2 regions of the Kitasatospora sp. NPDC051705 genome follow, and region 1 is predicted to be linked to the other one. Evidence: riboswitches for the same ligand, from Rfam matches in the RefSeq annotation. Region 1 holds a riboswitch; the other holds the start of a gene.
The links. Region 1 has a riboswitch for guanidine ahead of ACIA8Q_RS02955 (MBL fold metallo-hydrolase). Riboswitches for the same ligand answer to the same signal wherever they lie in the genome.

Region 1 (10,954 bases):
GAGCAGGCGGACGACCGCCGCCGGCCCGTCTGGCCGATCGCCCTCGGCGCGGTGGCCGCCCTGCTCGCGCTGGCCGCGCTCTCGCTGTCGGTCGGCGCCGGCGAGGTCGGCGCCGGGCGGGTGCTGGACTACCTGCTCGACCGCGGCGGCGCCCGCGGCGACGGCCGGCTCGCCCTCGTCGTCGGCGACCTGCGACTCCCCCGCACCGCCACCGCGCTGCTGGTCGGCGCCGCCCTCGGCGTCGCCGGGGCCCAACTGCAGTCCGTCACCCGCAACCCGCTCGCCGAGACCGGACTGCTCGGCGTCAACGCCGGTGCCTCCCTCGGCGTCGTGCTCGGCATCGCCGCCCTCGGCGTCCAGACCTCCTACGGCTACCTGGCCTGCGCCTTCGGCGGCGCCGTCCTAGCCAGCACGCTGGTGCTGCTCATCGCCGGCGCCCGGGGCGGCGGATCACCGATGCGGCTGGTCCTCGGCGGGTCCGCGGTCGGCGCCACCTTCGGTGGACTCACCGGCGTGCTGATCGTCAACTCCCCCGAGACGTACGACCGGTACCGGGTCTGGGTGCTCGGCTCACTCGCCGGCGTGGAGGGCTGGGCGACCCTGCGCCAGCTCGCGCCCGTCCTCGCCGCCGGCTTCCTCCTCGCCCTGCTCGCCACCCGCCCGCTCACCGCGCTCGCCCTCGGCGACGACCTCGCCCGCGGCCTCGGCCACCGGCCCGGCGCCACCCGTGCCACCGTCGCCATCGCCGTCACCCTGCTCACCGCCTCGGCCGTCGCGCTGGCCGGGCCGATCTCCTTCCTCGGCCTGCTCGCCGGCTTCCTCGCCCGCGCCGTCGCCGGGCCCCGGGTCGGACGGCTCACCCTGTTCGCCGCGCTGTTCGGCGCCGCCGCGCTCACCGGGGCGGACGTGCTGGCCCGCGTGGTGGCCAGGCCCTTCGAGGCGCCGGTGTCGGTCATCGTCGCCCTGGTCGGCGCCCCGGCGCTGATCGCCATCGTCCGCTCCCGCCGCACGGCCGCCCTCGACCTCACCGACCCGGCCGAGGCCGCCCGCCCCCGGCAGGCCGAACCGCCCGCGCCCGCACCCGACCTGGTGCTGCGCCGCGGGGCGTGGTCCCTGCTGCTCCCCCGCCGGTCGCTGCTCGCCGCGCTCGGCCTGGCAGCCGCCCTGCTGACCGCCGTCGTCGTCTCCGCCCACGCCGGGCAGAGCGAACTCGGCCTCGGCCGCACCTTCCAGGCCGTCTTCGGCTACGGCGAGCGGCTCGACGTGCTGCTGGTCCAGAGGTTCCGGCTCGGCCGGATCGTCGCCGGACTCGCCGCCGGCGCCGCCCTCGGCCTCGCCGGGTGCCTCACCCAGACCCTCGCCCGCAACCGGCTCGCCACCCCCGAACTGCTCGGCGTCAACGACGGCGCCACCGCCGCCGTGCTCATCTCCGCCACCGCCTCCGGCACCTTCGGCGCCTGGTGGGCCGGGCCGCTGGGCGCCCTCGTCGCCGTCCTCGTCGTCGCCCTGGTCTCCGGCGGCCTCGGCGCCCGCGGCTACCGGGTGCTGGTCGTCGGCCTCGCGATGTCCGCCCTGGCCTCCGCCGTCATCCAGGTCGCCCTCGCCCGGCGCTCGCTCAACTCGGCCGGATCGCTGTACGTCTGGACCTCCGGCAGCCTCAACGGCCGGGACTACGCCGTCGCCACGCCCGTCCTGCTCGGGCTGGCCGTCCTGGTGCCGCTCGCCCTCGTGGTGGCCCGGCGGCTCGCCGTGCTGCGGTTCGACGACAGCGTCGCCGCCTCGCTCGGCGTCGACCCGGGGCGGGTCCGGCTCGCCTGCCTGCTGCTGGCCGTCGCCCTGGCCGGGCTGGCCGTCGGCGTCTGCGGACCGGTCGGCTTCGTCGCCCTCGCCGCGCCCGTCCTCGCCGGGCGCCTCGCCGGGCCCGCCCGGGTGCCCGTGCTCGGCTCGGCGCTCACCGGCGCCCTGCTCGTCGTCCTCGCCGACACCCTCGGCCGGGTGCTGATCGGCGGGGTCGAGATCCCGGTCGGCATCGTCACCACCGTCCTGGGCGGGCCCTTCCTGCTGTGGGTGCTGCTCGGCCGCCGCGGCGACCCGGCGTAGCCCCCGTCCCGTCGCCCGTCCCCGTCCCCTGCCCCTGCCCCACCTTTCTCTTGCCGGCCCCGCCCTTCCCGCCACCGAGTCCCGGAGTGCTGCCCGTGGAACCCCACCCCCTGGTCGAACCCGACCCGCACGACCCCGCGTACCGGCTGGTCACCTTCGTCCACGAGCCCGAGCCGGACCAGCCCTGCGACGGCGTGCTCGCCCTCCTGCACACCGTCACCGACAAGGACCGCCACGCCGGCGACCTCACCCCGCACCTGATGGACCGTACGGCCGACGGCCGCTGGACCATCACCTACCGGCTGCGCGCCGACCACCGCGCCTCCTACCAGCTCCACCCCTACCGCGGCGCCGCCCCCGGCACCGCCCGGGCCGACTGGCTGCACGTCCTCGACCACGCCCGGCCGGACCCGCTCGACGAGCAGCCCCGGCTGCCCGCCCGCGACGGGCGCCACCCCTCCTCCGTGCTCAGCCTCCCCGGCGCCCCCGCCCAGCCGTACGTCCGGCGCCGCGACGGCGTGCCGCGCGGCCGCACCGTCGCCGCCGAGCACGCCGGCCGGCGGGTCGACGTCCACCTGCCCGCGGGGCACGGGGCCGGCCCGCATCCGGTGGCGGTGCTGCTCGACGGGGAGATGTGGGGCGAGGTGCTGTCCGTCGGCGACACCCTCGACAACCTCACGGCCGACGGGGCGATCCCGCCCACCGTCGCGCTGCTCGTCCACACCATGGGCCCCGGCCGGCCCGAGGACCTCAGCTGCAACCCGGAGTTCGTCGACCTCCTCGCCGACCGGCTGCTGCCCTGGGCCGCCGAGCGGTTCGGCGCCACCACCGACCCGGCCGCCACCGTCATCGCCGGCCAGAGCGCGGGCGGACTCACCGCCGCGTTCGCCGCCTACCGCCGCCCGGACCGGTTCGGCAACGCGCTCTCCCAGTCCGGCTCCTTCTGGTGGCCGGACGGCACCGACTTCGACGAGGGGAGCGAGTGGCTCACCCGCCGCTTCGCCGCCGACGAGCGGCGCCCGGCCCGCTTCTACCTGGAGGTCGGCCTCCAGGAGTGGATGCTGCTCACCCAGAACCGGCACCTGCGCGACGTCCTCGTGGCGCGCGGGTACGACCTCGAGTACCGGGAGTTCAACGGCGGCCACGACTACGCCTGCTGGCGCGGCGGCCTGGCCGACGGGCTGGCGCACCTGCTCGGCGGCCCGACCGGCTGAGGGCCCGGCGGGAGGCGCCCCCTCGCGGCACCGGGCCCTCACGACACCGGCTCATGACACCGGCCGCTCACGACTCCGGCCCCTCGACACCGGCCCCTCACCGCACCGGCCCCCGCGGGGCCGGACCGCCGCCGCGGGCGCGTGCTAGCGTCCCCGTGGCGGCGCGTCGGCGCCGGCCCCGGACGAGATGTGCGCCGTACCCGGCCCGCCAAGACGACGCACGCTGGGAGGCGTCATGGCTGCCGGTACCCCGGTCGCCCGTCCGCTGGACGTGCGGTGGATCCACGGGTCCCCGTCGGCGAAGCACGACACGGACCCGGAGATCCAGGTCTACGAGTACGACGAGCACACCGTCATCCTGCGGCAGAACATGGCGGTCAACTACGAGGCGCCGTTCCTGTTCCTGCTCTTCGGGGACGAGCGGGCGGTGCTCATCGACACCGGGGCGACCCCGGAACCCGCGTTCTTCCCGCTGCGCACGGTCGTCGACGGGCTGATCGACGCATGGCTCGCCCGCAACCCCCGCGACGGCTACCGGCTGCTCGTGCTGCACACCCACCCGCACGGCGACCACGTCGCCGGCGACGGACAGTTCACCGGGCGGCCCCTCACCACCGTGGTCGCGGCGGACCCGGCCACCGCCTGGGCCCACTTCGGCTTCGACCGCGACCCGGAGGCGGTGGCCCTCGTCGACCTCGGCGGCCGGGTCCTGGAGTGCCTGGCCACCCCGGGACACCACCCGGCGGCCGTCACCTTCCACGACCCGCACACCGGCTTCCTGCTCACCGGGGACACGGTCTACCCCGGCCGGCTCTACATCGACGACTGGCCGGCCTTCACCAGGACCATCGACCGGCTGATCGCCTTCGCCGAACGGCGACCGGTGACGCACGTGCTCGGCTGCCACATCGAGATGACCCGCACCCCCGGCGTCGACTACCCGATCCGCTACACCCACCAGCCCGACGAGCCGCCGCTCGAACTGACCGTCGACCACCTGCACCGGATCCGCGCCGCCCTCACCGAACTCGGCGGCCGCCCCACCCGCCACGCGCTCGCCGACCTGATCCTCTGGCCCAGCGACTGAACCCGCCCCTCGGGCGGGCGGGCAGACGGGGGCGGCGCCGGTCAGCGCCGCCCCCGGGCCCCGGTCAGTCCTCCGGGGGCGGCGGGGCCGGCGGCTCCACCGGGAGGCGCTGCGCGACGAGGACGCCGACCGCGACCAGGCCGGCGGTGCCCAGAAGGGCGACCCGGTAGGGGCCCGCCGAGCCGGCGTCGTCACCGAGGGCCCCGATCACGGCGGCCGCGGCGGCGATCCCCAGAGCCCCGCCCAGCGTGCGGACGATGGTGAACAGGCCCATCGCCCGGCCCATCGCGGGCGGCGGGACGTCGGCGAAGCCGGCGATCTGGACGGTGAGCACGGCGGTGCCGAGGACCAGCCCGACCGCGAACATCAGCGCCCGCACCGCCCACGGGTTCTCGGCGAAGCCCAGGGCGGCCAGCACGAGCGCGGCCAGCAGCAGGGCGGGCCGGGCGAGGCGGCGCGGACCGAACCGCGGCAGCAGGCGGTCGACGACCTGGGAGGCGGCCATCAGGCCGAGCGCCTCCGGGAAGACGCTCAGGCCGGCGTCCAGCGCCGAGGCCCCGAGCGCCGCCTGGTAGAGCAGCGGGAGCGCGAACAGGGCGCCCATCAGGCCGGCCGAGGTGAGCAGGGCGAGCCAGGTGGCGGCGCCGTAGGCCCGGTCGGCGAGCAGCCGCACGTCCACCAGCGGTTCCTCGGCCCGGAGTTGGTGGCGCACCGCCGCGCCGAGCAGCAGCAGTCCGGCCAGTCCGCCGAACGCCACGCCCGGCGAGGACCAGCCGTGCGCCGGGCCGAAGCCGAGCGCGTAACTGAGCAGCCCGAGGCCGGGGGTGGCGAGCAGGAATCCGGTGGTGTCGAAGTGGCCGGCGGGCGGCTCGGCCTCGGCCCGCAGGCCGGCCAGGCCGGTGACCAGCGCCGCGACCCCGATCGGCACGTTGACCAGGAACAGCCAGTGCCAGGAGAGGTGTTCGGTGAGGAAGCCGCCGAGCGGCGGCCCGAGGGCGGGCATCAGGGCCGTGGGCACGATCAGCACGCGGCCGAGGCCGGCCCGCTCGTGCGGGGCGAACGCCCGGAACAGCAGGGTCATCCCGACCGGCGTGAGCAGCCCGCCGGCCACGCCCTGGACGGCCCGCGCGGCGGCGAGCGCGCCGAGGCCGGGAGCGGCGGCGCAGAGTGCGGAGGCGAGGGTGAAGGCGGCCAGCGAGCCGAGGAAGACCCGCTTGACGCCGTACCGGTCGCCGAGCCAGCCGGCGACCGGCAGGCCGACGGCGAGTCCGACCAGGAAGGCCGTCTCCACGGCGTTGGCCGCCGAGACCGGCCGGCCGAAGTCCTCGGCGATGGTGAACAGCGCGGGGTTGACGATGGTCGAGTCCAGGCCGTTCATGCACATCGCGGCGGTGTAGACGACGACCACCGCGGCGCGCCCCGCGAGGAGGGGGCGCGCCGGGGCCCCGGCGGCGGGAGGGGTCACAGGTCGGTCCAGTGGGCGGTGATCCAGGCGAGCGCGTCGGCGCGCCCGCAGGGCCCGTGGGAGACGTCCCAGCCGGCCGGGACGGCGGCGAACGCGGGCCACAGCGAGTGCTGGCCCTGGTCGTTGACCAGCGCGAGGAACCGGCCGTCGGCGTCGAAGGGGTTGGTGGGGGCGTCACTCATCGGAGGACTTCTCCAGGTGGTCGGAGATCACGCGGGCGATGTGCGCGATCGGGGCGGGCAGGGTCATGTCCTTGTGCGAGCAGGCGACGTCCGTGTTGTCGATCCGGCCGGACACGTACGGGGTCCACAGCTCGGGGACGAGGGTCTCGTCGATGGTGTCGACGGTGGCCCGGAAGAACAGCACGTCCCCGTCGAAACGGCGGTGGTCGTAGCCGCGGACCAGGTCGTTGGTGTTGAGGTAGATCCGGTTCAGCGCGGCCACGGTGGCGTCGTCGAGCCCGGCCAGCGGGCTGCCCTCGCGGCGCAGCAGTTCGGTGACGGCGCCGAGTTCGAGCGGCCGGCCGTCCAGGTCGGCGGGGCCGTAGCCGCCCATGGTGAGCAGCGCCTCCAGGGCCTCGGCCTGGTCGGGGACGGGCAGGTCGCGGAAGCCCTCGGCGGGGTAGGCGTCCAGGATGGCCAGCAGGTCGACGCGGTGGCCGAGTTCCTGCAGCCGGACGGCGACGGCGTGGGCGATGATCCCGCCGGTGGACCAGCCGAGCAGCCGGTAGGGGCCCTCGGGCTGGACCTCGCGCAGCCGGTCGGCGTAGTGCGCGGCCAGCTCCTCCAGGGTGCCCGGCAGCGGCAGGCCGGCGGTGGCGGCGCCGACGCCCTGGGCCTGGAGGCCGTAGATCGGCTGGTCGGCGGGCAGGTGGCGGATCAGGCCGGTGTAGCACCAGCTGAGGCCGCCGGCCGGGTGGACGGCGAACAGCGGGGTTCGGCGGCCGGGCGCGGCGGGGCGCAGCGGCAGCAGCACGTCGAGGGCGTCGGCCTGCCGGGCGCCGCCGGACAGGGCCGCGTCGAGGGCGGCGACGGTGGGTGCCTGGAACAGGGTGCCGATGCCGGCCTCCAGTCCGAGCACCTCGCGGATCCGCCCGGCGAGGCGGACGACCAGCAGCGAGTGGCCGCCGAGGGCGAAGAAGTCGTCGTCGACGCCGACCGAGGGCACCCCGAGCACCTCGGCGAACAGCTCGCACAGCTGCTGTTCGCGCGGGTTGCGCGGGGGGCGTCCGCCGCCGCCGGCCGGCGCCTCGGGGGCGGGCAGGGCCCGGCGGTCGAGCTTGCCGTTGGCGGTGAGCGGCAGCCGGTCGAGCAGGACGACGGCGGAGGGCACCATGTGGACGGGGAGTTCGGCGGCGGCGTGGGCGCGCAGCTGCTCGGGGGTGACGGCCGCCGGGGCGGGGTCGGGCCGGTCGGCCGACCGGGCGGCGACGGCGTAGCCGACCAGTCGGCGGTCCCCCGGCGCGTCCTCGCGGACGACGACGGCGGCGTCGGCGATGCCGGGGTGGGCGGCCAGTACGGCCTCGATCTCGCCGAGTTCGATCCGGAAGCCGCGCAGCTTCACCTGCTGGTCGGCGCGGCCGAAGTACTCCAGCACGCCGTCGGCGCGGCGGCGGGCGAGGTCGCCGGAGCGGTACATCCGGGTGCCGCGCTCCCCGAACAGTTCGGCGTACGGGTCGGCGACGAAGCGCCCGGCGGTGAGCTCGGGGCGGCCGAGGTAGCCGCGGGCCAGACCGGCCCCGGCCACGTACATCTCGCCGGTGACGCCGGGCGGGACGGGCTGCAGGTACTGGTCGAGCACGTAGACCCGCAGGTCGGGGATGTTGACCCCGATGGTGCTGCTGCTGCCGGCGGCGGCGCTCGCCCGGTCGAGGGCGATGTGGGACACGTGCACGGTGGTCTCGGTGATGCCGTACATGTTGACCAGGGTGGGCGCGTGCTCGGGGTGGCGGTCGTACCAGTCGTCCAGCCGGGCGAGTTCGAGCGCCTCGCCGCCGAACACCACGTAGCGCAGGGCGAGTTCGCTGCCGGGGCGGTCCCGGTCGGCGGCGCTGAGCTGGTAGAAGGCGGACGGGGTCTGGTTGAGCACGGTGACGCGTTCGCGGGCGAGCAGGTCGAGGAAGGCCGCCGGGTCCCGGCTGACCAGGTGCGGGACGACGACCAGCCGGCCGCCGTGCAGCAGGGCTCCCCACAGCTCCCAGACGGAGAAGTCGAAGGCGTAGGAGTGGAAGAGGGTCCAGACGTCGTCGGCGCCGAAGCCGAACCAGTGGTCGGTGGAGCGGAAGAGGCGCACCACGTTGTGGTGGGTGACGGGCACGCCCTTGGGCCGGCCGGTGGAGCCGGAGGTGTAGATGACGTAGGCGGTGTCCTCGGGGCGCAGCGGGCGGGTGCGCTCGTGCTGGGCGGGCGGGGTGGCCGGGTGGTCGCCGTGGTCCGGTCCGTCGACGAGCAGCCGGGGCAGGTCCTGGGCGGGCAGCCGGGGCTCGGTGGCGCGGTCGGTGAGCAGGGCGGCGGGGGCGGCGTCGGCCAGCATGTAGGCGAGGCGGTCGGCCGGGTAGTCGGGGTCGAGCGGCAGGTAGGCGGCGCCGGACTTGGCCACCGCGAGGAGGGCGACGACGAGGTCGAGCGAGCGCGGCAGGGCGAGGGCGACGATGGCGCCGGGGCCGATGCCGTCGGCGATCAGCCGCCGGGCCAGCCGGTCGGCGCGGGCGCCGAGTTCGGCGTAGTCGAGCTGCTCGTCGCGGTGGCTGACGGCGACCGCGTGCGGGTGGGCGGCGGCCGCGGCCTCGAACAGCTCGGGCAGGGTGGTGTCCGGGGCGGACGGGGCGGGAGTGCCGTTCCACTCGACCAGCGCGCGCGTCCGTTCCTGCTCGTCGGTCAGCGGGAGCCGGCCGATCGCCGTGTCCGGGTCGCCGGCGGCGGCGGTGAGCAGTCGGGCGAGCCGGGCGGCGAGGGCCTCGGCGGTGGCGGCGTCGAACAGGTCGGTGCGGTACTCCAGGAAGCCGCCGATGCCGCCGCCGGGCAGCTCGCCCGCGTTGAGGGTGAGGTCGAACTTGGCGGTGCCGCTGGGGACGGCGGCGATCCGGGCGGTGAGGCCGCCGCCCATCGGGTGGGTGTCGTCCGGTCGGCTCTGCCAGGCGAGCATCACCTGGAACAGGGGGTGGCGGGCCAGCGAGCGGGGCGGATTGAGCTCCTCGACGAGCCGGTCGAACGGCAGGTCGGCGTGCTCGTGCGCGGCGAGCACGGTGCCGCGGACCCGGTCGAGCAGTTCGCGGAAGGTCGGGTCGCCGGAGGTGTCGGTGCGCAGGACCAGGGAGTTGACGAAGTAGCCGACCAGGTCGGCGGTGGCCGGATCGTCGCGCCCGGCGACCGGGGTGCCGACGGGGACGTCGGTGCCGCAGCCGTGCCGGGTGAGCAGGGCGGCGAGCCCGGCCTGGACGGCCATGAAGACGGTGCCGCCGCAGGCCCGGGCGAGGGCGGCGAGGGCGGTGTGGGCCCCGGCGTCGAGGGCGAACGGCACGGTGGCGCCCCGGTGGCCGGCGACGGCGGGGCGCGGCCGGTCCGCGGGCAGCTCCAGCTGGTCGGGCAGGCCGGCCAGGGCGGTGCGCCAGTACTGCGCCTGCCGGGCGGCCAGCGGGCTGGGCCGGTCGGCGGTGCCGAGCAGCTGCCGCTGCCAGGCCGCGTGGTCGGCGAACTGCAGGGCCGGCGGCGGGAGGTCCGGGGCGCGGCCGGCCAGCCGGGCGGTGTAGGCGGCGGCCAGGTCGCGGGCCAGCGGGGTGGTGGAGGCGCCGTCGCCGGCGATGTGGTGCAGCAGGAGCAGCAGGGTGTGCTCCTGCGGGCCGTGCGCGAACAGGGTGGCCCGCAGCGGCGGTTCGGCGGCGAGGTCGAAGCAGTGCCCGACGGCTTCGGCGAGCGTGCCGCCCGCGCCGCCCGTGCCGCCCGCGCCGCCCTCGTGCAGCTCGACGGGTGCGGCCGGGAGGATCCGCTGGTACGGCGTGCCGTCGGACTGCTCGCCGTAGACGGTGCGGAGCACCTCGTGGCGGGCGCTGACGTCGCCGAGGGCGAGGGTGAGCGCGGCGCGGTCGAGCGGGCCGGTCAGGGTCAGGGCGAGCGGGATGTTGTAGGTGGCGCTCGGGCCCTGGAGCCGGTTCAGGAACCAGAGTCCGCGCTGGGCGGCGGAGAGCGGCATCCGCTCGGTGCGCGGCGCCGGGACGAGGGCGGGGCGGGCCTCCGGGGCGGCGTCGGCGGAGCCGTCCAGCAGGTCGGCGAGCCCGGCCGGGGTCGGGTGGCGGAAGACGTCGGCGAAGCCGACGGGCGTGGCGAAGGTCTCGCGCAGCCGGGCGGCGAGCCGGCCGGCCAGCAGCGAGTGGCCGCCGAGGTCGAAGAAGGAGTCGTCCCGCCCGGGGGCCGCGGGCAGGCCGAGCACGTCGGCGAACAGCCCGCAGACCAGCTCCTCCCGGGGTGTGGCGGCCGGTGCTCCGGCGGCCGGGAGGGCGGCGGCGGGTTCCGGCAGGGCACGGTGGTCGAGCTTGTCGTGGGCGGTGCGCGGCAGTTCGTCGAGGAGCAGGACGGCGGCCGGGACCATGTGCCCGGGCAGCCGCTCGGCGAGCGCGGCGCGCAGCGCGTCCGGGTCCGGGGCGGCGCCGGGCGCGGGGACGGCGTAGCCGAGCAGCCGCTTGCCGTGCGGGCCGGGGCGGGCGATCACCACGGCCTGGGCGACGCCGGGCAGTTCGGCGAGGACGGCGGCGATCTCGCCGGGCTCGATCCGGAAGCCGCGGATCTTGACCTGGTCGTCGGCGCGGCCGAGGAACTCCAGGGTGCCGTCCGGACTGCGGCGGGCGAGGTCGCCGGTGCGGTACATCCGCGCGCCGGGCGGGCCGAAGGGGTCGGCGAGGAAGCGCTCGGCGGTGAGGTCGGGGCAGCCGAGGTAGCCGCGGGCCAGACAGGCGCCGGCCACGTACAGTTCGCCGGTGGCGCCGTCGGGGGCGGGCCGCAGCGAGCCGTCCAGCACGTAGGCGCGGGAGCCGCGCACCACCCGGCCGACCGGGGCGCCGTCCGGGCCCGGGGTCCAGGCGTAGGCGTCGACGGT
Region 2 (10,954 bases), on a different contig from region 1:
GTAGACGTCGGGGGCGTTGACGGCGAGCTGGAGCGAGCAGGTGCCGCCGAGCGAGAGCCCGCCGATGGCGAAGGCGGTGCGGCCGGTGGCGGTCTGCAGGTTCCGGTGGATCCAGTCCGGGACGTCCTCGGCCAGGTAGGTGTGCGCCTTGGCGATCCGGGAGTCCATGCAGAGCGTGTTGGTGATGGGGCTGCCGGTGGGGTCGGCGACCACCACGATCGGGGCGAGGCCCTGGTGCGCGGCGGCGAAGGCGTCCAGGGTGTCCCGGATGGCGCCGGAGTTGACCCAGTCCTCCGGGGCACCGGGCTGGCCGGGCAGCAGCACCACGACGGGCAGCAGCGGGCGGGGGGTGGCCTGGTAGGCGGGCGGCAGGTAGACGTAGCCGCCGCGGGCCTTGAAGCCGGACTTGGCGCCGGGGATGGTCACCCCGGAGAGGGTGCCCTTGGCGGGCAGGCCGGCGGGCGCGTGCCACTGCTCCTCGACGGGCCGGCCTGGCGAGGCGGCGACGGTGCTGGCCGTCCTCCCGGTGGTGAGCGCCTCGATCTCGGGCGCCAGCATGGCCCGGGCGGTGGGGTACTGGTCGAAGCCCCGGTTGACCTGGGAGGCGGCCATCAGCAGGACCAGCACGGCACCGCCGGCCGCCAGCAGCCGCCGGCGGGTGGCGAGCAGCGGGGCGCGGAGCAGGAGCAGGCACACCGCGAACAGCGCGACGGCTATCCAGCGCATCACGAAGTCCGGAGTGCCCTCCGGGAAGGGGTGCCACCAGCCGTCGACGGCGATCTTCACCAGGGCGGTGAGCGCGGCGGCCAGCAGCAGGGCGCCCAGCAGGCGCGGGGCCCGCCAGCGCTCGTGGCGGGAGAACGCGAGCAGGACCAGCGCGCCCCAGCCGGCGGAGAGCACGGCGTACGGGACGGGGCCGTGGGTGAGCGGCCAGTCGATCGGGTTCCAGCGGGTGGCGAGGGTCAGCGTGGTCATGCGGCTTTGCCCGGCCGGGTGGTGTCGGCCAGGAAGCCGTAGGCGACGACGTTGCCCTCGTAGCCGTGCTCCTCGCTGTACGCGCCGCCGCAGGTGATCACCCGCAGCTGTGCGTCGGCGGCCTGGCGGTACACCCGGTCGTCCGGGAAGTCCTTTCGGTCGTGCACTTCGATGGCGTAGAGCTGGTAGACGGCGGTGGCGCCGTCGGCGCGGGCGATCTCGATCCGGTCGCCGCGGTGGAGCGCCCCCAGGTGGTAGAAGACGGCCGGGCCGGCCTTGGTGTCGACGTGCCCGGCCAGGATGGCGGTGCCGCGCTGCCCGGGGCTGGCGCCGCCGCGGTACCAGCCCGCCAGGTTGCGGTCGGCCTCGGACGGGGCTTCGAGGTGCCCGTCGGGGCCGACGCCCAGCGCGGTGACGGGGGCGTCCAGCCGGACGGACGGGATGCGGATCCGGGTCGGGGCGGACGGGCCGAGCGGCGGTACGACGGAGACCGGGGCGAAGCCGGAGAGGGCCTGTCCGACGCCGGGTGCGGGCGGCAGGGCGCCCGGTCCGCCGTCGTGCAGCAGCCAGGCACCGAGCACCAGCGCGGCACCGGCCGCCAGGGTGCCCGGCCACGGGCTCCTGCTCTGCTGGACGCCCACGGGCGCTCCCCTCTGCCGACGGAATCCCGATTCCTGGGAGTTTCCTGGGAACAATTGAAGCGGATCGGACCCTAATGCACGTCCATACGATGGTCGTACCGACACCCGCCGATCGGCAGGGACGGCGGCCCGGCGCCTGCGCCGAGTGGACGCCGGATCACGGAGCGCGACAGCGGCGTCCCGCGCCGGGCACCCCGCCGCTCGCGCGTCAACGCGCCCGGCAAGAGCTTCGACGTGGACGGGACCGGACTGGTTGCGTCAATCGAGCGATCGATTGAGACCGTCCGTGGTGCCTCTCCGACCGATCACGCCCACATGCCATGCTGACCCGGTCACGGGTTGTATCACCCCACTTGTCCGACCGGACTTTCGCGCGCCTGAACGCCCGCCGAACGCCTCATGAACGGAGTGACCATGGAAGCCCTCTCCCGCCGCACCCTGCTGGCCGCCGGTGCGGCCACCGCCGCGGCCCTGGCCGCCGGCTGCGGCAGCAACGGCGCGGGCGGCGGCGAGCGGGCGACGGGACCGGCCGTACCCGCCCCCGGCGAGGCCGTCGAGCAGACCGCCACCCCCGCCCCGGCCCCCAAGCCGCAGGCCGCCCTGATCGGCGACGGATCCACCTCCGACACCGGCGCCCAGCCCCGCCAGCCGGTGCCCGAGCGGCTCCGGGCCGGCGAGCGCCCGCCGCAGTTCGTGGTCTTCTCCTGGGACGGCGCCGGCGAACTCGACAACGGGCTGTTCGCCCGCTTCCGCCGGCTGGCGCAGGAGCACAACGCGTCGATGACCTTCTTCCTCAGCGGCCTCTACCTGCTGCCCGAGTCCAAGAAGGACCTCTACCGCCCGCCGCAGCACAAGGTCGGCGCCTCCGACATCGGCTACCTCAGCGACCAGCACATCCACGACACCCTGGAGAACCTGCACGCGGCCTGGCTGGAGGGCCACGAGATCGGCACCCACTTCAACGGCCACTTCTGCGGCTCCACCGGCGTCGGCAAGTGGTCCCCCGAGGAGTGGGACAGCGAGATCCAGCAGGCGATGGACTTCGTCACCAACTGGCGCACCAACACCGGCTTCACCGACCTCCCGGCGCTGCCCTTCGACTACCGCAAGGAGCTGATCGGCAGCCGCACCCCCTGCCTGGAGGGCCAGCGCAACCTGCTGCCCACCGCCGTCAAGCGCGGCTGGCGCTACGACAGCAGCGGCAACGGCACCCAGGTCTGGCCGCAGCGGATCCAGGGCGGGGCCCTGTGGGACCTCCCGCTGCAGTCCATCCCCTTCCCCGGGCACACCTTCCAGGTGCTCTCGATGGACTACAACATCATGTACAACCAGTGCGGCCCCAACACCAAGGCCGACCCGGCGCTCTACCCGGGCTTCCAGGCCCAGGCCCGCGACGCCTACCTGATGGGCTTCGACCGCACCTACCGCAGCAACCGCGCGCCGTACATCATCGGCAACCACTTCGAGGAGTGGAACGGCGGCATCTACATGAACGCCGTCGAGGACGCCCTCAAGGTCATCGCGGGCAAGCCGGAGGTCCGGCTGGTGTCGTTCCGCCAACTGGTGGACTGGCTGGAGGCCCAGGACCCGGCGGTGCTGCGCAAGCTGCAGGGCCTCGCCCCCGGCCAGTCGCCGACCGGCGGGTGGGAGGCCTTCCTGGGCACCCCGGCGGCGCCGCCGGCGAGCTCCTCGGCGACCGCCACCGACAGCGCCACCGCCACCGCCACCGCCACCGCCGGCTGACCGTCAGGCCCGGCGCACCCGGCCGGAGACCAGCGCACCCAGCAGGGCCACCCCGGCCATGGTCAGGAAGATCACCGTGAAGGCGCCGGCCGAGCCGGTGGACCCGGCCCCCTCGTGGGCGGCGGCCAGCGAGCCGCCGCCCAGGGCCGCGAACAGCACCCCGGCCAGACCCACCAGCAGCACGTTGCCCAGCGCGTCGCTCATCTGCAGCGAGGCCGAGTTGGCCCCCGCGTCCTCCGGCGCGGACAGCTTCATCATCAGCACGCTCACGCTGGCGACCGTCAGGCCCATCCCGATCCCGCCGACGCCCCAGGCGACCGCCGCCACCCAGGCCGGCACCGCCGGGACCAGCACCAGCGCCGCGCCCGCGATCGCCACCGCGGTCAGCACGAACCCGCCCCGGATCATCGCCTCGCGGTAGCGCTCCGCCCCCGGCCGCCCCTGCAGCCACGAGCCCAGCGCCCAGGAGAGCCCGCCGCTGGTCAGCGTGAGCCCGGCCAGCGTCGGGGACAGCCCGCGCTGGGTGACCATCATCAGCGGGATGAACGCCTCGGCCGCGAAGAACGCCCCCGCGGCCACGCCGCGCAGCAGGATCACCGTCGGCAGGCCGCGCCCGGCCCGCAGCGTCCCGGTGGGCAGCAGGCCCAGCACGGCGGGCAGCAGCAGCGCGGCACCGGCCGCCGCCGGGAGCAGCCCGAGCAGGTCGAGCCGCTGGCCGGCGTACTGCAGCAGGCCCGCCCCGACCGCCGCCATCGCGGCCAGTACGGTGCGCCGGCGGTCGAAGTCCGCGCCCTTCGCCACCGGGTGCTCCCGCTCGGAGCGGGCCAGCGCCGGGCCCATCACGGCCAGCGGCAGCAGGATCAGCACGGGCACCGCCAGGAACACCCAGCGCCAGCCCAGGTGCTGGGTGACCGCCCCGGAGACCACCGGGCCGACGATCGAGGGCAGCACCCAGGCCGAGGAGAAGGCCGCGAACACGGACGGCCGCAGCCGCTCCGGGTAGGCCCGGCCGACCACCACGTACAGGGCGACGATCACCAGGCCGCCGCCCAGCCCCTGGACCGCCCGCCCGGCCACGAACAGCCACATCCCCGGCGCCGCGCCGGCCACCACCAGGCCGGCGCCGAACACCGCGATGCCGGTGAACAGCGGCTGCAGCGGGCCGCGCCGGTCGCACCACTGGCCCGAGACGACCAGGGCGAACAGCGTGGTGGTGAAGTAGCCGGAGAAGGCGAAGGCGTAGAGCCCGAGGCCGTCGAGCTGGCGGGCCGCCACCGGCATCGCGGTGTTGACGGCCGTCGCCTCGAAGGCGAGCAGCAGGACCACCGAGACGATCCCCAGCGTCAGCGCCCGGTAGCGGCCGCTGAGGACCCCGCCGCCGGGGTCGTCGTCGAGGGGTACGGGCGCGGGGTCGACCGAGGTGGGGGAGGCAGTGGTCATACGTAACATCGTAAGGGCCGTCCGCCTGGGTGACCCCTGACTCCGGTCGCTGACCGGATCCGCCGCAGGACCTAGGACCCGCCGCCCGGCACGGCCCGGGACCACCGCGTCAGTGCAGCGCCTTGAGGCCCACCACGCCGGAGACGATCAGCAGCAGGCAGCCGATCCGGGCCGCGGTCACCGCGTCCCCCAGGACGGCCATGCCGTAAAGCGCGGTGCCGACCGCGCCGATGCCGACCCACACCGCGTACCCGGTGCCGATCGGGATGGTGCGCATCGCGTACGCCAGCCCGCCCATGCTCAGCAGCAGGGCGACGCCGAAGACGAGGCTGGGGACGAGCCGGGAGAAGCCCTTGGACGATTCCAGGGCGACCGCCCACACGGTCTCCAGGACACCCGAGACGATCAGAACGAGCCAAGCCATGACGGCCGTACCTCCGCAGTCCACAGCGGCCGGATTGCCGCTGAACTGCGCCGTCTTGTCGTCACCGGGTACGACGCGCTCGTCCGGGGTGGCCGGAGCCCGACCACCTGTCTCCGACCGTAGCACGGGCCGCCGCCGGAGTTGCCATGCAGAATTTACATTCGGCCGTTGACGGTCCGTCGCGGAATCCGCCACCATGAATTCACTGGCCGTGTGCCCGAGTGGCTTAGGGAACCGTCTGCAAAGCGGTACACGCGGGTTCGATTCCCGCCATGGCCTCGAAAAGGAATTGCCGGTCGGCTTTCGCGCCGACCGGCAATTCCCGTTTCCGGGAATTCCCGGTCAGCCCGCGATCGCGTCCTCGGGGCGGATCGGCAGCCGGCCGACCGGCAGGCCGGTGGCGGCGCGGACGGCCGCCGCGACGGCCGCCGGGGCCACCACCGCGGGCACCGCGCTGACCGCCTTCGCGCCGAAGGTCGCCACCACGTCCCGCTCCTCCAGCAGGGCGGCGATCCGCACCTCCGGGGTGTCCAGGGCGGTGGGCAGCCGGTAGCCGGTGAGCGAGGGGTTCTGCAGCACCCCGCCCTCGGTGCGCAGGTCCTCCAGCAGCGCCAGGCCGACGCCCTGTGCCACCCCGGCCTCGATCCGGTCCTCGATCTGCCGCGGGTTCAGCGCCCGGCCGACGTCCTGCGCGACCGTCATCTCGACCACCCGGACGGCGCCCAGCTCGATGTCCACGTCCACCACCGCGCGCATCGCGCAGAAGGCGATGGAGACGAAGGCGTCGCCCTGCCCGTTCTCGTCCAGCGGCTCGGTCGGGTGCGGGCGGCACTGCGCGGTGGCCCACAGCTCCTTGCCCTCCAGCGCCTCGGCGACCGGCATGCCGAGCACCCCGTCGTACGAGGTGATCTTGCCGTCGGCGATCTGCAGCAGCTCCGCGGACATCCCGAAGTTGGCGGCGATCGGCTGCAGCAGCTGGTGGCGGACCATCAGCGCGGCGCGCTCCACCGCGCCGCCGGAGACCCAGGTGTGCCGGCCCCGGGCGGACGGCCCGGCGATCGACTGGTCGCTGTCGGCCGGCGCGATGTAGACCTCGCTGACGCCCAGCACGCTCTGCACGATCTGCCGCGCCAGGGTGGCGAAGCCCTGCCCGGAGTCGACGGCCGCGCAGATCACCGTGGCGTGGTCACCGCTGACCCGCACCGTGGCGGTGGAGACCTCGTCCTCGCCCTCGGCCCCGAGCATGTGCACCATGCCGACCGCGTAGCCGATCCCGCGCCGCACCGCGGCCGGGTCGCCGGCGCCGCCGGGCCCGCCCGGCAGCAGCCACTCGGCGTCCGGGTCGTCCACCGGCAGGGCCGGCAGCGGCTCGGCCGCGACGGCCTCCAGCAGCGCGCCCACCGGCGCGGGGCAGGTGACGGCCTGCCCGGTGGGCATCGGGTCCCCGGTGGACATCGCGTTGCGGCGGCGGATCTCCACCGGGTCCACGCCGATCCGGGCGGCCAGCTGGTCCAGCTGCGACTCGTGGGCGAAGCAGGCCTGCAGCGCGCCCTCGCCGCGCATCCGCCCGGCCGGCGGGTTGTTGGTGCGCACCGCCCAGGCGTCCACGAAGACGTTCGGGCAGACGTACGGGCCGACCGAGAAGGCCGTGGCGGCCGCCAGCGCCTCGGCGGAGACGTCCGCGTACGCGCCGCCGTCCAGCAGGATCTGCGCCTCGACCTTGACCAGCCGGCCCTCGGCGTCGGCGTGGTGGCGGTAGCGCAGCAGCGCGGGGTGGCGCGAGGTGTGGGTGTGGAAGGACTCCTCGCGGGTGAGGGTCATCTTCACCGGGCGGCCGGTGCGCAGCGCCAGCAGCGCCAGGGTGACCTGGAACGAGAGGTCCTCGCGGTCGGTGGTGGCGCCGGGCACCCCGGTGACCACCAGCCGGACCCGGTCGGGCTCCAGGCCCAGGCAGGCCGCGGTGCGGTCGCGGTCGCCGTGCGGGTCGGTGGAGGACAGGTGCAGCTCGACGCCGCCGTCCGGGCGCGGCACGGCGAGCCCGGCCTCGGCGCCGAGCGGCGCCGGGTCCTGCCGGCCGACCTGGTAGAGGCCCTCGACGATGACCTCGCCGGCCGCCTCCGGGTCCCCGGTGCGCAGCGGCAGGTGGCGGAACAGGTTGCCGTCCGGGTGCAGCGGCGGGGCGGTGAAGGCCTGCTCGGGGTCGGTGACGGCCTCCAGCGGCTCGTAGTCGACCGTGATCAGACCGACCGCGAGCCGGGCGGTGTCCGGGTGGTCGGCCGCCACCGCGGCGATCGGCTCGCCGTGGTGGCGCACCACGCCCGCGGCCAGCACCGGCCGGTCGGCGAGGATCGGGCCGGCCGGGGCGCCGTCCGGGGTGCCGTCCGGGCCGGGCGGCAGGTCGGCGGCGGTGACCACGGCGTGCACGCCGGGCAGCGCCAGCGCGGCCGAGGTGTCGATGCCGCGGATCCTGGCGTGCGGGTGCGGCGAGCGCAGCACGGCGCCCCAGAGCAGCCCCTCGGCCCAGAGGTCGGCCGCGTACGGGAAGATGCCGAGCGCCTTGGGCAGCGCGTCGCTGCGCAGCGGTGAGCTGCCCAGGCCGAACGGCTCCGGTGCGCCGCCCTCGCCGCCGTCCTGCTGGAGTGCTGCGCCGATGTCGGTAGGCGACGTCATGATGCGTGGTCGTCCTCGGGGAGCCGGATGCCGTGGGCGGGGGTGGCGCCGTACGGGACGCCGGCCTGGGCGCCGTCGTCGGCCGGGGCGCCGTGCGGGGGCGCGGGGACGTACGGGGTGCCGTGCGGCGGCGTGCCGTCGAAGGCGGCGCCGGGCAGCGGCGTGCCGTGCGCGGGGGTGGGCTGGTAGACCGGGGCGTCGTACCCGGTGTCGTAGCCGTTCTGCTGCGGGTAGCCGTCCGCGGGGTAGCCGCCGTCCGGGTAGACGCCGTGGACGGGCGTCCCGTGCGCGGGGGTGGGCTGGTACGGCTGCTCGGGGTAGCCCTGCTGCGGGTAGTACACCTGGTCGTCGGCGGCCTGGGCGGGGATGCCCTGGACCGGCGTCAGGACGGCGGTGTCGTACACGCCGGTGTCGTAGCCGCCCTGGCCGTCGCCGTACGGCCCGCCCCCGGCCGGGGCCTCCTCGACGGGCGGCTGCGGGACGTGCTCGATCCACGCGTCGGCGTCGGTGTAGACCGGCGGGTCGGCGACCGGCTCGGGTTCGGCGGCCGGCACCGGGGCGGCCGTCCCGTCGGCGGGCTGGTCGGCGAGCGCCGCCTCCTCCGCCTCCTCGGCCTCCAGGGCGCGCGCGTCGGCGATGCTCTGGACGGCGGCCAGCACGCCCCGGTAGCCGGTGCAGCGGCAGAGGTTGCCGCAGAGCGCCTGCCGGGCCTCGACCTCGGTGGGCCGGTGGTTGCGCTGGAGCAGGTCGTGGACCGCCATCGCCATGCCCGGGGTGCAGTAGCCGCACTGCACCGCGCCGGACTCGGCCAGCGCCTGCTGGACGTCGCTGGCGCCGCCGGCGGCCGACAGGCCCTCGACGGTGTTGATCTCGCTGTCCGCGGCCAGTGCGGCGGGCACCAGGCAGCCGGCGACCAGCTGGCCGTCCACCTGCACCGAGCAGGCCCCGCACTCACCCTGTTCGCAGCCGTCCTTGGCGCCGGCCAGGCCGAGCCGCTCGCGCAGCACGTAGAGCAGGCTCTCACCGATCCAGGCGTCGGTGACGGGCCGTTCGAAACCGTTGACCCGCAACGTGTAGGAGGCGCACGGGCGCAGCTCGCGGCTGACCTGCGGGGTGAGGCCGAGCGGGTCGGCGTCGAGGGTCTCGATGGGGTCTGTGCTCACTTCAGCGCCCTTCCCAGTGCCCGTCGGGCCAGCACCGATACGGTACGCCGTAGCCGAACGGCGGCCGCGCTCGGCCCCTCGGTCACGGCCTCCCAGGCGCCCTCGGCGCCGTAGGTGTCGGGGACGCAGGCGGCGGCCACGTACTCGCCGAAGGCGGCGGTGGCGGCCGGGTCGATCTCCCGGCTGCCGTCCCAGTCGATGCAGCCTGCGACCCAGGCCTCGGCCTCCAGCGGGCGCAGCGGCACCGGGGCGACGGCGCCGACCGCGCAGCGCACGGCGCGCCGGGCCGGGTCGAGGACGAGGGCGACGGAGGCGGTGGCGCGGGCCGGGCCGCTGCGGCCGGTGGCCTTGAGGAAGACCTGCGGCGCGTGCAGCAGCGGGACCCGCACCCAGGTGAGCAGTTCGCCGGGGCGCACCGGGTCGAGCCCGGTGAGCAGGTGGCTGACCGGCACCTCGCGGCTGCCGCCGGCCCGGGCCAGGGTGACGCTGGCCTCCAGGGCGGCGAGCACCGGGAGGGTGTCGCCGGCCGGGGCGGCGGTGACGATGTTGCCGCCGAGGGTGCCGACGTTGCGGACCTGCGGCGGGCCGGCGGTGCGGGCGGCGTCGGCGAGCGCGGGGATGAGCGCGGCGAAGTCGGGGCGGTCCATCCGGGCGTGGGTGAGTCCGGCGCCGAGGACCGCGGTGCCGCCGTCCTCGTAGCGCCAGCCGCGCAGTTCGGTGATCCGGCCGAGCCCGACCAGGGCGGCGGGGCGCAGCCGTCCGGCGTTGACGGCCTCCATCAGGTCGGTGGCTCCGGCCACCGGTACCGCGGCCGGGGCGGCGGCCAGCGCGTCGACGGCCTCGTCGAGGGAGGCCGGCAGCATGATCGTCCGGTTCACCTGGGTCCCACCGTGCTCCACTTGCTCATCGATCGCCTGCCGCCCGCGGCCTTCGGCCGTGGTGTCCGCGTCAGCAGCCCGGCCTGGCCCGTAGGGTACGGGCGATCGGGCCGGGTTGGGCAACTCTGGCACACAATGCTCGATGATCATTTCGGGACGGGTGAACGGGACTGCCCGATTGGGACGGATACCGGGCGGTATCTGCCCCGGCCCGGATCGAGCCAGGGCAGATGTTCATCTTTTCTTGACGTCAGACGACCACTCAGAAGTTCCCGAAGCGGCACCGCGGGATCCCCGGACCCCGACGTCGGCGGGGATCACCGCACCGGCGGCGGGCCCTCGATCGGGCGGCCGGCCACCCCGGGCCGGCGCTGCCAGGGGTGCGGGCCCTCGACCGGGCGGTACTCCACGCCGAGCGCGTCCAGCACCCGCAGGTGCCCCCGCAGGCGACGCTCGAAGCCCGCGTAGTCGCGCTCCGCGGGCACCGCCGGCAGGTCCGACCAGGCGACCTCGGCGAAGGCCACCAGCCGGGGGAAGGCCCGGTAGTCGACGTCCCGGGCACTGTCCGCGAACTCGCTCCACAGGTTGGCCTGGGTGCCGATCACCCGCCGGGCGGCGGTCTCGTCCAGCTGCTCCGGCACCGGCTCGAAGCGGTAGACGTCCTCCAGCGTCCGCACGAAGCCCACCGGGATCGGCTCGTCCGGCCCGTCCGCCTGCCGGTGGTCGAGGTAGACGTGCTGCTCGGGGCACATCACCACGTCGTGCCCGGCCCGCGCGGCGGCGATCCCCCCGCCGAAGCCGCGCCAGGAGGAGACGGCGGCGCCCGGCGCCAGACCGCCCTCCAGGATCTCGTCCCAGCCGATCAGCCGGCGCCCGCGCTCCGCCAGCCAGCGGTCGAAGTGCCGGATCACGTGGCTCTGCAGCTCGTCCTCGTTGGCCAGGCCGAGCTCGCGGATCCGGGCCTGGGCGGCGGCGCTGTCCTTCCACTGCTCCTTGGGGCACTCGTCGCCGCCGAGGTGG

Region 2: linked by a shared signal. The riboswitch ahead of ACIA8Q_RS17995 (SMR family transporter) and the one ahead of ACIA8Q_RS02955 (MBL fold metallo-hydrolase) in region 1 are both predicted to bind guanidine.

Annotation. Positions count from the first base shown of each region.
Region 1 covers NZ_JBITCO010000002.1:54,591-65,544, reverse strand. The annotation lists gene fhuB (Fe(3+)-hydroxamate ABC transporter permease FhuB) at 1-2,100, shown strand, start outside; gene fes (enterochelin esterase) at 2,196-3,314, shown strand; guanidine-III (ykkC-III) riboswitch at 3,470-3,537, shown strand; gene ACIA8Q_RS02955 (MBL fold metallo-hydrolase) at 3,550-4,401, shown strand; gene ACIA8Q_RS02950 (DHA2 family efflux MFS transporter permease subunit) at 4,466-5,866, opposite strand; gene ACIA8Q_RS02945 (MbtH family protein) at 5,863-6,048, opposite strand; gene ACIA8Q_RS02940 (amino acid adenylation domain-containing protein) at 6,041-10,954, opposite strand, start outside.
Region 2 covers NZ_JBITCO010000012.1:170,464-181,417, forward strand. The annotation lists gene ACIA8Q_RS17975 (alpha/beta hydrolase-fold protein) at 1-975, opposite strand, end outside; gene ACIA8Q_RS17980 (class F sortase) at 972-1,616, opposite strand; gene ACIA8Q_RS17985 (hypothetical protein) at 2,031-3,359, shown strand; gene ACIA8Q_RS17990 (MFS transporter) at 3,363-4,799, opposite strand; gene ACIA8Q_RS17995 (SMR family transporter) at 4,909-5,223, opposite strand; guanidine-III (ykkC-III) riboswitch at 5,268-5,333, opposite strand; tRNA gene ACIA8Q_RS18000 (tRNA-Cys) at 5,431-5,502, shown strand; gene ACIA8Q_RS18005 (xanthine dehydrogenase family protein molybdopterin-binding subunit) at 5,566-7,893, opposite strand; gene ACIA8Q_RS18010 (2Fe-2S iron-sulfur cluster-binding protein) at 7,890-9,056, opposite strand; gene ACIA8Q_RS18015 (FAD binding domain-containing protein) at 9,053-9,919, opposite strand; gene ACIA8Q_RS18020 (beta-N-acetylhexosaminidase) at 10,252-10,954, opposite strand, start outside.